DNA from 2 places in the Streptomyces sp. NPDC044064 genome. Region 2 is predicted to be linked to the other one. Evidence: riboswitches for the same ligand, from Rfam matches in the RefSeq annotation. Region 2 holds a riboswitch; the other holds the start of a gene.
What was found. A riboswitch is a leader RNA that binds a small molecule or an ion and turns the genes downstream of it on or off. The one in region 2 is predicted to bind cobalamin.
Positions count from the first base shown of each region.

Region 1: another riboswitch for cobalamin. It lies ahead of nicT (Nickel transporter NicT); the one in region 2 lies ahead of AC07DS_RS18485 (ribonucleoside-diphosphate reductase subunit alpha).

Region 1 is NZ_JBWKFN010000004.1:98,295-103,860, forward strand. It holds gene AC07DS_RS08135 (glycoside hydrolase family 13 protein) at 1-1,389, opposite strand, end outside; cobalamin riboswitch at 1,504-1,686, shown strand; gene nicT (Nickel transporter NicT) at 1,716-2,807, shown strand; gene AC07DS_RS08145 (nucleoside hydrolase) at 2,857-3,822, opposite strand; gene thrS (threonine--tRNA ligase) at 3,854-5,092, opposite strand; gene AC07DS_RS08155 (hypothetical protein) at 5,432-5,566, shown strand, end outside.
Region 2 is NZ_JBWKFN010000010.1:191,323-196,888, forward strand. It holds gene AC07DS_RS18485 (ribonucleoside-diphosphate reductase subunit alpha) at 1-2,022, opposite strand, end outside; cobalamin riboswitch at 2,148-2,271, opposite strand; gene mctP (monocarboxylate uptake permease MctP) at 2,427-4,037, opposite strand; gene AC07DS_RS18495 (DUF3311 domain-containing protein) at 4,034-4,300, opposite strand; gene AC07DS_RS18500 (GntR family transcriptional regulator) at 4,437-5,201, opposite strand; gene nagB (glucosamine-6-phosphate deaminase) at 5,405-5,566, opposite strand, start outside.

The DNA of each region.
Region 1 (5,566 bases), on a different contig from region 2:
GGACTGGGCCTCGACGGCGTATGCCGCGAAGGACGCCGGCTGCGGCAGCCAGGCGACCCCGGACCCGAAGCCGTACGAGGGTCCGGTCGTCGTCCACGGCAGCGGCACCCGGCAGCCGTCGCGGCCCTTGCGGGCATGGCCCGTCTGCTCCCAGACCGGGTCCTGCAACGCCTCGGCGGGCAGCTCGGCGACCTCGGGCAGGCCTAGTTCCTCGCCCTGGTAGACGTACGACGATCCGGGCAGCGCCAGCATCAGCAGGGTCGCGGCCCGGGCCCGGCGCAGGCCCGCCGCCCGTTCGGCCGGCGGCGCCGCGCCGCCGGACAGCAGCCAGGCGTTCTCGTCGGTGCCCGGCGGGAGCACGAGGCGCGAGGCGTGGCGGACGACGTCGTGGTTGGAGAGCACCCAGGTGGCGGAGGCACCGGCGGCCCGGGCCGTCGCCAGTGAGCCGGTGATGACCTGACGGAGTTCGTCCGCGTCCCACCCTGCCTGCAGATACTCGAAGTTGAAGGCCTGGCCGAGTTCGTCCGGGCGGGCGTACAGCGCGCGGCGCGCGTCCGGGACCCAGGCCTCGGCGACCGCGGTGCGCGGCGGGCTGTAGGTGTCGAGGATCTTGCGCCAGTCGCGGTAGATCTCATGGACCTCGTCACGGTCCCAGTAGGGGTGGGTGCCGGGTTCCATCCGCTGCAGGGCCTCCTCGCCCGCGGCGCCCAGACCGCCCAGGTCCCGAAGCGGGTCGGTCAGGTCCTTGGCCAGGCCGTGGGCGACGTCGACGCGGAAGCCGTCGACGCCCCGGTCGGACCAGAAGCGCAGGGTGGTGCGGAAGTCGGCGCGGACCTCCTCGTTCTCCCAGTTCAGGTCGGGCTGTTCGGGCGCGAACAGATGCAGGTACCAGTCGCCGTCGGGGACACGTCGCCAGGCGCTGCCACCGAACACCGACTGCCAGTCGGTGGGCGGGAGTTCACCGGTATCGCCGCGGCCGGGGCGGAAGACGTAGCGTTCGCGGGCCGCGGATCCGGATCCGGCCCGCAGAGCCTCCTGGAACCAGGGGTGCAGGTGCGAGGTGTGGTTCGGGACGATGTCCACGACGACCTTCAGACCGAGCCGGTGGGCCTCGGCGGTCAGCGCGTCGAAGTCGTCGAGGGTGCCGAGGCGCGGGTCGACGTCCCGGTGATCGGCGACGTCGTAGCCGCCGTCGGCGAGTTCGGAGGGGTAGAAGGGGCTGAGCCACAGGGCGTCCACGCCGAGCGTGGCGAGGTGGTCCAGACGCTCGGTGACGCCCCTGAGGTCACCGAGGCCGTCGCCGTCGGCGTCGGCGAAGCTGCGCGGATAGACCTGGTAGATGACGGCCTGGCGCCACCAGTCGGGATTCCTGGAGGAGAGGTCTGGCATACACGGACTCTGTCCACATTGCCCGGAAACGGAACCTCGGCTGTTCGTCCGCCCGGCCGTGTGATCTTCAATACCAGGACAGCTGTGCGGCTTTGCAGGCAAAAGGATCGCCGCCTACGGTGAACGGGCCGTGGTGCTCGGGAAGTCGATGCAAGGTCGACGCGGCCCTCGCCACTGTGATCGGGGAGTTCCCGTTCCGTCCGGCAGCCGCCGGGCCACTGGTCGCAGGACCGGGAAGGCAGGAACGGCGAACGCATGACCCTAAGCCAGGAGACCGGCCACGGCATCTCACGAAGTGATCCACGAGGTGCTGGAGCGTGAACCCGATGGCCGGGATGCCCGATGCCGCTTTCCGCTGGCGACGCGAGGACACGATCAGGACGGCGGGGCTGCTGGCGGTCGTCGCCGCCCTGCACGTCGTCGCGTTCGGCGTGCTCTTCCTGCTCGTCGCTCCCGGGCACTACAAGGTCGGCCGGGACGTCTTCGGCGTCGGCCTCGGCATCACCGCCTACACCCTCGGCATGCGGCATGCCTTCGACGCCGACCACATCGCCGCGATCGACAACACCACCCGCAAGCTGATGGCCGACGGCAGGCGGCCGGTGTCGGTGGGCTTCTGGTTCGCGCTGGGCCACTCCAGCGTCGTGGTGGTGCTGGCCGCGCTGATCGCCGGCGGCACCCGGCTCGCGGGCAAGGTCATGAACGAGCACTCGCGCACCCACCAGGTGCTCGGCTTCCTCGGCACGACCGTCTCGGGCACCTTCCTCTACCTCATCGCCGCCCTCAACCTGGTCGCCCTGGCCGGCATCCTGAGGGTCTTCAGGGCCATGCGGGCGGGGACGTACGACGAGAAGGAGCTCGAACAGCACCTGGATTCCCGGGGCTTCATGAACCGCATCCTCGGCCGCCTCACCAGGTCGATCAGCCGCCCCGGGCAGATGTACCCGCTGGGCTTCCTCTTCGGGCTCGGCTTCGACACGGCCACCGAGGTCACACTGATGGTCATGGCGGGCTCGGGAGCCGCGGCGGGCCTGCCCTGGTACGCGGTCCTCTGCCTCCCCCTCCTCTTCGCCGCCGGGATGAGCCTGTTCGACACCCTCGACGGCACGTTCATGAACTTCGCCTACCAGTGGGCGTTCTCCAACCCCGTCCGCAAGGTCTTCTACAACCTCACCATCACCGGCCTGTCCATCGCCGTCGCCCTCTTCATCGGCACGATCGAGCTGGTCGGCGTCGTGCACGACAAGTTCGCCCTGACCGACGCCGTCACCGGCTGGATCGCCGGGATCGACCTGGACAGCGTCGGCTACCTCATCGTGGGCCTGTTCGTGGTGGTGTGGGCGGCGGCGCTGGCGTACTGGCGGTACGCGCGGGTGGAGGAACGGTGGGCGGCCCGGGTGCCGGCGGCCTCCGACTGAGGCCGGACGTCCCGCCGGCCCGGCCGGTGTCCGCCCCGCCGGACCTGCCCTAGCGGCGCGCCACCGTCTCCAGGTACAGCTTCACGTACCGCTCCACGTCCACCGCCAACGCCACGTCCACCAGCGCCTGTTCGCGTGCACCGCCGTGGATCTCGGACTCGCCGGGACGGGCGCGGCGGTCGACGATCGTCTGACCGCGGGTCGGGCCGGGGGCCAGGCTGACCTCGACGGGCAGCAGCCGGGTGGTGATGCCGGCCGGGTCCGCGACCGCGCACACCGCGCCCGCGTCACCGAGCCCGCCGGCCGGGTCGTCGCCGTCGGGGTCGGGTGCGGACGGGCGGTGGGCCAGCAGCTCACCGGCCAGCCGGGTGCCCGGCTCCCTGCTCTCCCGCAGCCGCCGTACGTCCGTGCCCGGTACGACGACCTGGGTGAACACGTCGAGTCCGTACATGGTGATCGGCACCCCCGCGGTGAGCAGGACCGCCGCCGCCTCCGGGTCGTGCCAGACGTTGAACTCGGCGACCGGCGTGGCGTTCCCGGTGGCGACCGCGCCGCCCATGAACACGATCCGCTCGATGTTCCGGGTCACCTCCGGATGGGTGCGCAGCAGGAGCGCGATGTTGGTGAGCGGTGCGGTCGGGATCAGGGTGACCGGCGTCGGGGAGCCCAGGATCTCGCGGTACAGGAGGGTCACGGCGTCCACGGCGGCGCGGCCTCGTCTGGGCGCGGGCAGGCCGAGGTCGCCCATGCCGTCCACACCGTGCACATGCCGGGCCGAGCGGGCCGGCTCGATCAGCGGGCGCTCGGCACCGCGCGCGACCGGGATGTCGGGGGCGCCCGCCTCCTCCAGCACGGTCAGGGTGTTGTGGACCACCCCGTCGACGTCGGTGTTCCCGGCCACGCAGGTCACCGCCCTGAGATCCAGGCCCGGGTGGCGTACGGCGAACAGCAGGGCCAGGGCGTCGTCGACGCCGGTGTCACAGTCGATGATCACGGGAATGGGCTGACCGGTCACGTCGGACTCCTTCCGTCATAGCGACACTAGGTCAAGACCAGAGTGCGGTGCCCTTCGCCGCCACGCGGTCGGCGACGCGGCGCAGGATCTCGGGCACGGGGAGGGCGCCGGGGCGGCGGCCGTCGCGCAGGCGGAGGGCCGCGAGGCCCGCGCCGGCCTCGCGGTCGCCGATCACCGCCTGGTACGGGACCAGGCGGGCCGCGCGGATGCGGGCGCCGAGGGTGCCTTGTGCGGGGTCGGCGAGTTCCGCGCGCAGGCCCAGCGCGGCCGCCTCCCGGACCGCCGCGGCCGCCCGCTCCACCTGCTCCTGCGCGACCGGCAGCACGGCCAGCTGTACGGGCGCGAGCCAGGCCGGGAACGCCCCTTCGTGCGCCTCGATGAGGTGGGCGACGGCCCGCTCCACGCTGCCGATGACGCTGCGGTGCACCATCACCGGCCGGTGCTTCGCGCCGTCGGCGCCGATGTAGTGCAGGTCGAAGCGGGCCGGCTGGTGGAAGTCGATCTGGACGGTGGACAGGGTGGACTCGCGGCCGGCCGGGTCCGCGATCTGCACGTCGATCTTGGGGCCGTAGAAGGCGGCCTCGCCCTCCGCCTCCTCGTACGCCACGCCGGACCCGTCCAGCACCTCCTTCAGCAGCGCGGTGGCCCGCTGCCACAGCTCCGGGTCGGCGACGTACTTGCCGCCCTCGCCGGGCAGCGAGAGCCGGTGGCGTACGGCCTCGATGCCGAGATCGGCGTAGGCGCGGGCGATCAGCTCCAGCGCGGCGCGGGCCTCGTCGACGGCCTGCTCCAGGGTGCAGAAGATGTGGGCGTCGTTGAGCTGGATGGCGCGCACCCGGGTCAGGCCGCCGAGGACGCCGGACCGTTCGGCGCGGTACATGGTGCCCAGCTCGGCGATGCGCAGGGGCAGTTCGCGGTAGCTGTGCGAGCGGGAGCGGTAGACCAGGGCGTGGTGGGGGCAGAGGCTGGGGCGCAGGACGACCTCCTCCGCTCCCAGGTCCATCGGCGGGTACATGTCGTCGCTGTAGTGGTCCCAGTGCCCGGAGGTCTCGTACAGCTCGCGCTTGCCGAGCGCGGGCGAGTACACGTGCCGGTAGCCGGCGGCGCGTTCCGCCTCCCGGATGTACTCCTCCAGGGTGTGCCGTACGACGGCCCCGTCCGGGAGCCAGTAGGGCAGGCCCGCGCCCATCAGCGGGTCGGTGTCGAACAGGCCGAGTTCACGGCCGAGGCGGCGGTGGTCGGGGACGCGGTCGCCGGTCGGGTCGGTCATCGGGGTCTCCTCGGTGCGGGAGGCGAACACCCCGGTGCATGCCGAAGCCCCGGGGCGTTGGCCCCGGGGCTTCGGACTGAGTCAGGTGTCAGCGCGCCGGGACGGTCTCCGGCGTCGTCGTGCTCTGCGGACACGGCTGGGCGCGCTTCATGGAGCGACCGTAACGGCGGTCCCGGTCGCAGGGCCACCGGTTTTCCCCGGGCTTTCCCGGCCGCTCACCCGGACGGGTTTTCCCGCCCTCACCCGGACGGCCCGGAGCGCTGGTGAGCGGGTCGCGGCGATGGTGCCGTGAGAGGAGGCACCTCCACCCCCACCTGCCCCGCCAGGGAGGCACCCCAGATGACCGCCGCCATACGCCCCCACGCCCTCCCTCTCGCCGCCCTCGCCACCGGCCTCCTCGCCCTCACCGGCTGCGCGGCCCTGGGCCTGGAGCGCCCGCCGTCCGCGCACCAGCCCCTGCCCACCGTGGACAAG
Region 2 (5,566 bases):
CGAGCCGTTGGAGTCGCGCAGCGCCTCACGGGTGCGCGCGTCCCAGACGCCCAGCTCCTTGAGGTCCTGCACCAGGTAGGAGTTGACCTGCAGGAACTCGCCGGACAGCGTCTCGCGCTTGAACAGGTTGGAGACCTGCGGCTCGATGCACTCGTACACGCCCGCGATGGACGCGATGGTGGCGGTCGGGGCGATCGCCAGCAGCAGCGAGTTGCGCATGCCGACCTCGGCGATCCGCTCGCGCAGGGCCGCCCAGCGCTCGGGCCAGGTCAGTTCGGCGTCGTAGTGGTCGGGGTGCAGGACACCGCGGGCGGTGCGGGTCTTCTCCCAGGCCGGCAGCGCGCCGTTGCGCTCGGCCAGGTCGGCGGAGGCCTCGTACGCGGCGAGCATGATCCGCTCGGCGATCCGCGTCGACAGGGCCTTGGCCTCGGCGGAGTCGAAGGGCAGGCGCAGCTTGAAGAAGACGTCCTGCAGACCCATCGCGCCCAGGCCCACCGGACGCCACTTGGCGTTGGAGCGGCCCGCCTGCTCGGTCGGGTAGAAGTTGATGTCGACGACGCGGTCGAGGAAGGTGACGGCCGTGCGGACGGTCTCGTCGAGGCGCTCCCAGTCGATGTCCCCGTCCCGCACGAAGGCACCGAGGTTGACCGAACCCAGGTTGCAGACCGCCGTCTCGCCGTCGTCGGTGACCTCCAGGATCTCCGTGCAGAGGTTCGAGGAGTGGACGACGTGGCCCGCCTCGGCCGTCTGGTTGGCGGTGCGGTTGGCGGCGTCCTTGAAGGTCATCCAGCCGTTGCCGGTCTGCGCGAGGGTGCGCATCATGCGGCCGTACAGGTCGCGGGCCGGGATGGTCTTCTTCGCGAGCCCGTTCGCCTCCGCCTTGCGGTACGCGGCGTCGAACTCCTCGCCCCACAGGTCGACCAGCTCCGGCACGTCCGCCGGGGAGAACAGCGACCACTGCTCGTCGGCGTTCACCCGGCGCATGAACTCGTCCGGGATCCAGTGCGCGAGGTTGAGGTTGTGCGTACGGCGCGCGTCCTCGCCGGTGTTGTCGCGCAGCTCCAGGAACTCCTCGATGTCGGAGTGCCAGGTCTCCAGGTACACCGCGGCCGCGCCCTTGCGCCGGCCGCCCTGGTTCACGGCGGCCACCGAGGCGTCCAGGGTCTTCAGGAACGGGACGATGCCGTTGGAGTGTCCGTTGGTGCCGCGGATCAGCGAACCGCGGCTGCGGATCCGGGAGTACGACAGACCGATGCCGCCGGCGTGCTTGGAGAGGCGGGCGACCTGGTGGTAGCGGTCGTAGATGGAGTCCAGCTCGTCCAGCGGTGAGTCGAGGAGGTAGCAGGACGACATCTGCGGGTGCCGCGTGCCGGAGTTGAAGAGCGTGGGGGAGGAGGGCAGGTAGTCGAGGCGGCTCATGAGCCCGTAGAGCGCGGCGACTTCGTCGGCGGAGCGGGTCGTGTCGTCCTCGGCGAGACCAGCGGCGACGCGCAGCATGAAGTGCTGGGGCGTCTCGATCACCTTGCGGGTGATGGGGTGGCGCAGCAGGTAGCGGCTGTGCAGGGTGCGCAGACCGAAGTAGCCGAAGCGGTCGTCGCCGGCCGCGTCGATCAGCGTGTCGAGACGCGCGGCGTGCAGTCGTACGAACTCCGCCGTGCGGTCGGCGACCAGGCCCTCGCGGTGGCCCACGGCGACGGACTCGGTGAAGGACGTCACGCCCTGCGAGGCGGCCTCGGCGCGGATCGAGATGGTCAGCAGCCGGGCGGCCAGCCGGGAGTAGGCAGGGTCCTCGGAGATGAGGCCGGCGGCCGCCTCCGTGGCCAGCTCGCGCAACTCCGCCTCGTCGGCCCGGGCGGAACGGCCCCGCAGCGCGGCCGCGGCGACCCGGCCGGGGTCGGCGTCGGGGAGGTCGGCGGTCAGCTCGGTCAGGGTCCGCAGCAGCGCGGCACCGGGACCGTCGGTCTCCACCGGTGCTGCGGTCGCCTGGACGGCTGAAGCCGGGTCGGCTGGCGCGATGGTCACGTGGGGCTCTCCCTCGCTCGGCACAGGGCCTGGCGGAGGGCGGGGGGCAGCACGAGCGCGCACGGCGTCGCGTCCACCGGCCCACTCCACGAGGCCCGGACGTCTCAAGGCACCCGGACCGGACGGCCGGGCGCGCGCTGCCGGCAGGTCCTCGGACTGAACGGGCGTGCGGATACACGCAAGTACACCGTTGCGGGACAGTTCCGGATTCGCACCGGATTCCCCTGCGGCGACAGCGAGGATGAGCATACATCTAGTGCCGGGTTGTGGTGTCACCCCCAGATGTTGTGTCTGCTGCGTGTTGTGGCGGCTTCAGAGGGTCAACAGCGGGCCGCCGTGGTGCTTGTTGCCGGCGGCCCGCTGCGGGTGGATCGTGGTTGCTCGCGCCCCCTTCGGGGCGCCTCTCAGTGCCCGGCGCCCGCCGTGGCCGGGGGGAGTTCCACCTGAACTCCCGCGTCGCCCGCGTCCGCCGTGTAGTCCGCGGGGCTCGTCTCGTCGAGGCCCTCAGGGGCCTTGAGAGCCTTCAGGACGAAGGTCAGGACCACCGTGACGGCGACGTTCAGGACGAAGGCCGTGAGGCCGATGTAGCCGATCTCACCGATACCCGGGATCTCCTTGGCGGAGCCGCCGAAGTGCTTCTGGGTCGGCGAGGCCACGCCGTACGCGGCGGCGGTGCCGTAGACCATGCCGACCGCCCAGCCGGCGAGCAGCGCCCAGCGGTGGAACCAGCGCGTGAACAGGCCGCCGACCAGGGACGGGAAGGTCTGCAGGATCCAGATGCCGCCCAGCAGCTGGAAGTTGATGGCGACCGTCTTGTCCATGGTGAGGACGAAGACCAGGGCGCCGACCTTCACCAGCAGCGACACGAGCTTGGAGACCTGGGCCTCCTGCCTCGGCGTGGCGTCCGGCCTGATGAAGTCCTTGTAGATGTTGCGGGTGAAGAGGTTCGCCGCCGCGATGGACATGATGGCCGCGGGCACCAGGGCGCCGATGCCGATCGCCGCGAAGGCGACGCCCGCGAACCAGTCCGGGAACATGTCCTCGAACAGCTGCGGAATCGCCAACTGCCCGTTGGTGACGTTCACCCCGGCCGCGATCGCCATGAAGCCGAGCAGCGCGAGCAGGCCCAGCATCAGCGAGTACAGCGGCAGGATCGTGGTGTTGCGCCGGATCACCTCACGGCTCCTGGACGAGAGCGTCGCGGTGATCGAGTGCGGGTACATGAACAGCGCGAGCGCCGAACCGAGCGCCAGCGTGGCATACGTCCACTGGCCCGCGGGGGCGGGGACGAGCCCGCCCGCACCCGCCTTCGTGAACTTCTCGCCGGCCTTGGCGAAGATGTCGTCGAACCCGCCCAGCTTGATCGGGATGTAGATGATCGCCACCGCGATGACGATGTAGATCAGCGTGTCCTTGACGAACGCGATCAGCGCGGGCGCGCGCAGGCCCGACGAGTACGTGTAGGCGGCCAGCACACCGAAGGCGATGAGCAGCGGGAGGTCCTTCACGAACCAGTTGGTGTTCTCGCCGCCGCCGACGCCCATCACGTCCAGCACCGCCTGGATGCCGACGAGCTGGAGCGCGATGTACGGCATCGTCGCGAGGATGCCGGTGAGCGCCACGGCCAGCGACAGGCCCTTGGAGCCGAAGCGGCCGCGCACGAAGTCCGAGGTCGTCACATAGCCGTGCTTGTGCGAGACCGACCACAGGCGGGGCAGGAACGTGAAGATCAGCGGGTAGACCAGGATGGTGTACGGCACGGCGAAGAAACCGGCCGCGCCCGCCGTGTAGATCGCCGCCGGCACGGCGACGAAGGTGTACGCCGTGTACAGGTCGCCGCCGAGCAGGAACCAGGTGACCCAGGTACCGAACGACCGTCCGCCCAGGCCCCATTCGTCCAGGGAGTGCTCGTCGTCGGCCCTGCGCCAGCGGGCGGCCAGGAAGCCCATGACCGTGACGGCCAGGAAGAAGAAGATGAAGACGCCGAGCGCGACGCCGTTGACGCCGTTCTTCACTGCGCCGCCCCCTTGCCCTGAGTCGCCCTGCGGGCGCTCTGGTCACGCTGCCAGAGCTTGTACGCGAGCACCGTGAGCACGGTGGAGACCGGCACCCACAGCATCTGGTACCAGTAGAAGAAAGGGATCCCGATGAACGCGGGGTCCGTCTTGGCGTACGAGCCCACCCACAGCATCGCCACGAAGGGCGCGACGAGACACAGGCCGATGATCACTCGGGCCGGCGTCACAACCGGTGGTCTCACTTCAGGCGTTTCGGACATGCCACGGCTCCGTCCCCTGGTTGATCACCTGTGTAATGCGCAGGCAATCTAGGTGACGGTGTCGTGGCAGCGGAAGACCTCGTCCGTATAACGGCATGTCGATTTGGAGGTTGTGGCGTGAAGACGCCAACTTCCCTCAGTCCTGCGGGCGCTTGAGCCTCGCCACGAACTTGTACCGGTCGCCCCGGTAGACGGAGCGCACCCACTCCACCGGCTTGCCCTCGCGGTCCAGGGAGTGGCGGGAGAGCATCAGCATCGGCAGGCCCACGTCGGTGCCGAGCAGGCCCGCCTCGCGCGGGGTGGCCAGGGAGGTCTCGATGGTCTCCTCGGCCTCGGCGAGATGGACGTCGTAGACCTCGGCGAGGGCGGTGTACAGGGACGTGTACTTCACCAGCGAGCGCCTGAGCGCCGGGAAGCGCTTGGCCGAAAGATGGGTGGTCTCGATCGCCATCGGCTCACCGTTGGCCATGCGCAGCCGCTCGATGCGCAGCACCCGTCCGCCGGCCGTTATGTCGAGCAGCTCGGCGAGCCGGTCGTCGGCCGTGATGTAGCCGATGTCCAGCAGCTGCGAGGTGGGCTCCAGGCCCTGGGCCCGCATGTCCTCCGTGTACGAGGTGAGTTGCAGCGCCTGCGAGACCTTCGGTTTGGCGACGAAGGTGCCCTTGCCCTGGATGCGCTCGAGGCGGCCCTCGACGACGAGCTCCTGCAGGGCCTGGCGGACGGTGGTGCGGGAGGTGTCGAACTCGGCCGCCAGCGTGCGCTCGGGCGGGACCGGCGTGCCCGGCGCCTGCGTCTCCGTCATGTCGAGCAGATGCTTCTTCAAGCGGTAGTACTTGGGCACGCGCGCGGTACGGACCGTCGTCCCGGCCTCGTTCTCCGCACTGCCGACGTCGGTGCTCATGCTCTGCCTTCCCGGCTCCTGATGCCGAAAGCGACCGACATCCCATCGGCCACGGCTCACATCGTGGCACGGCTTCGTGTGTCAGGGCTCCACCCGCACGCTCCGTGATCTCCTCTGTATACCGTCGCACCCGTTGTTGGTCTAGTCCAACGGATGGTGTGCCGGTACCGGTGCGGGTACCGGTGCCGACGCCGGTGTCCGGGCTAGATCCCCTGCCAGTCCGGCTTGTTCGCGTAGGTGTGCCGGAAGTAGTCGGCCAGCTTGAGCTTGGACGCGGCCGCCTCGTCCACGACCACCGTGGCGTGCGGGTGCAGCTGGAGCGCGGAGGCCGGGCAGACCGCCGCGACCGGGCCCTCGACGGTCGC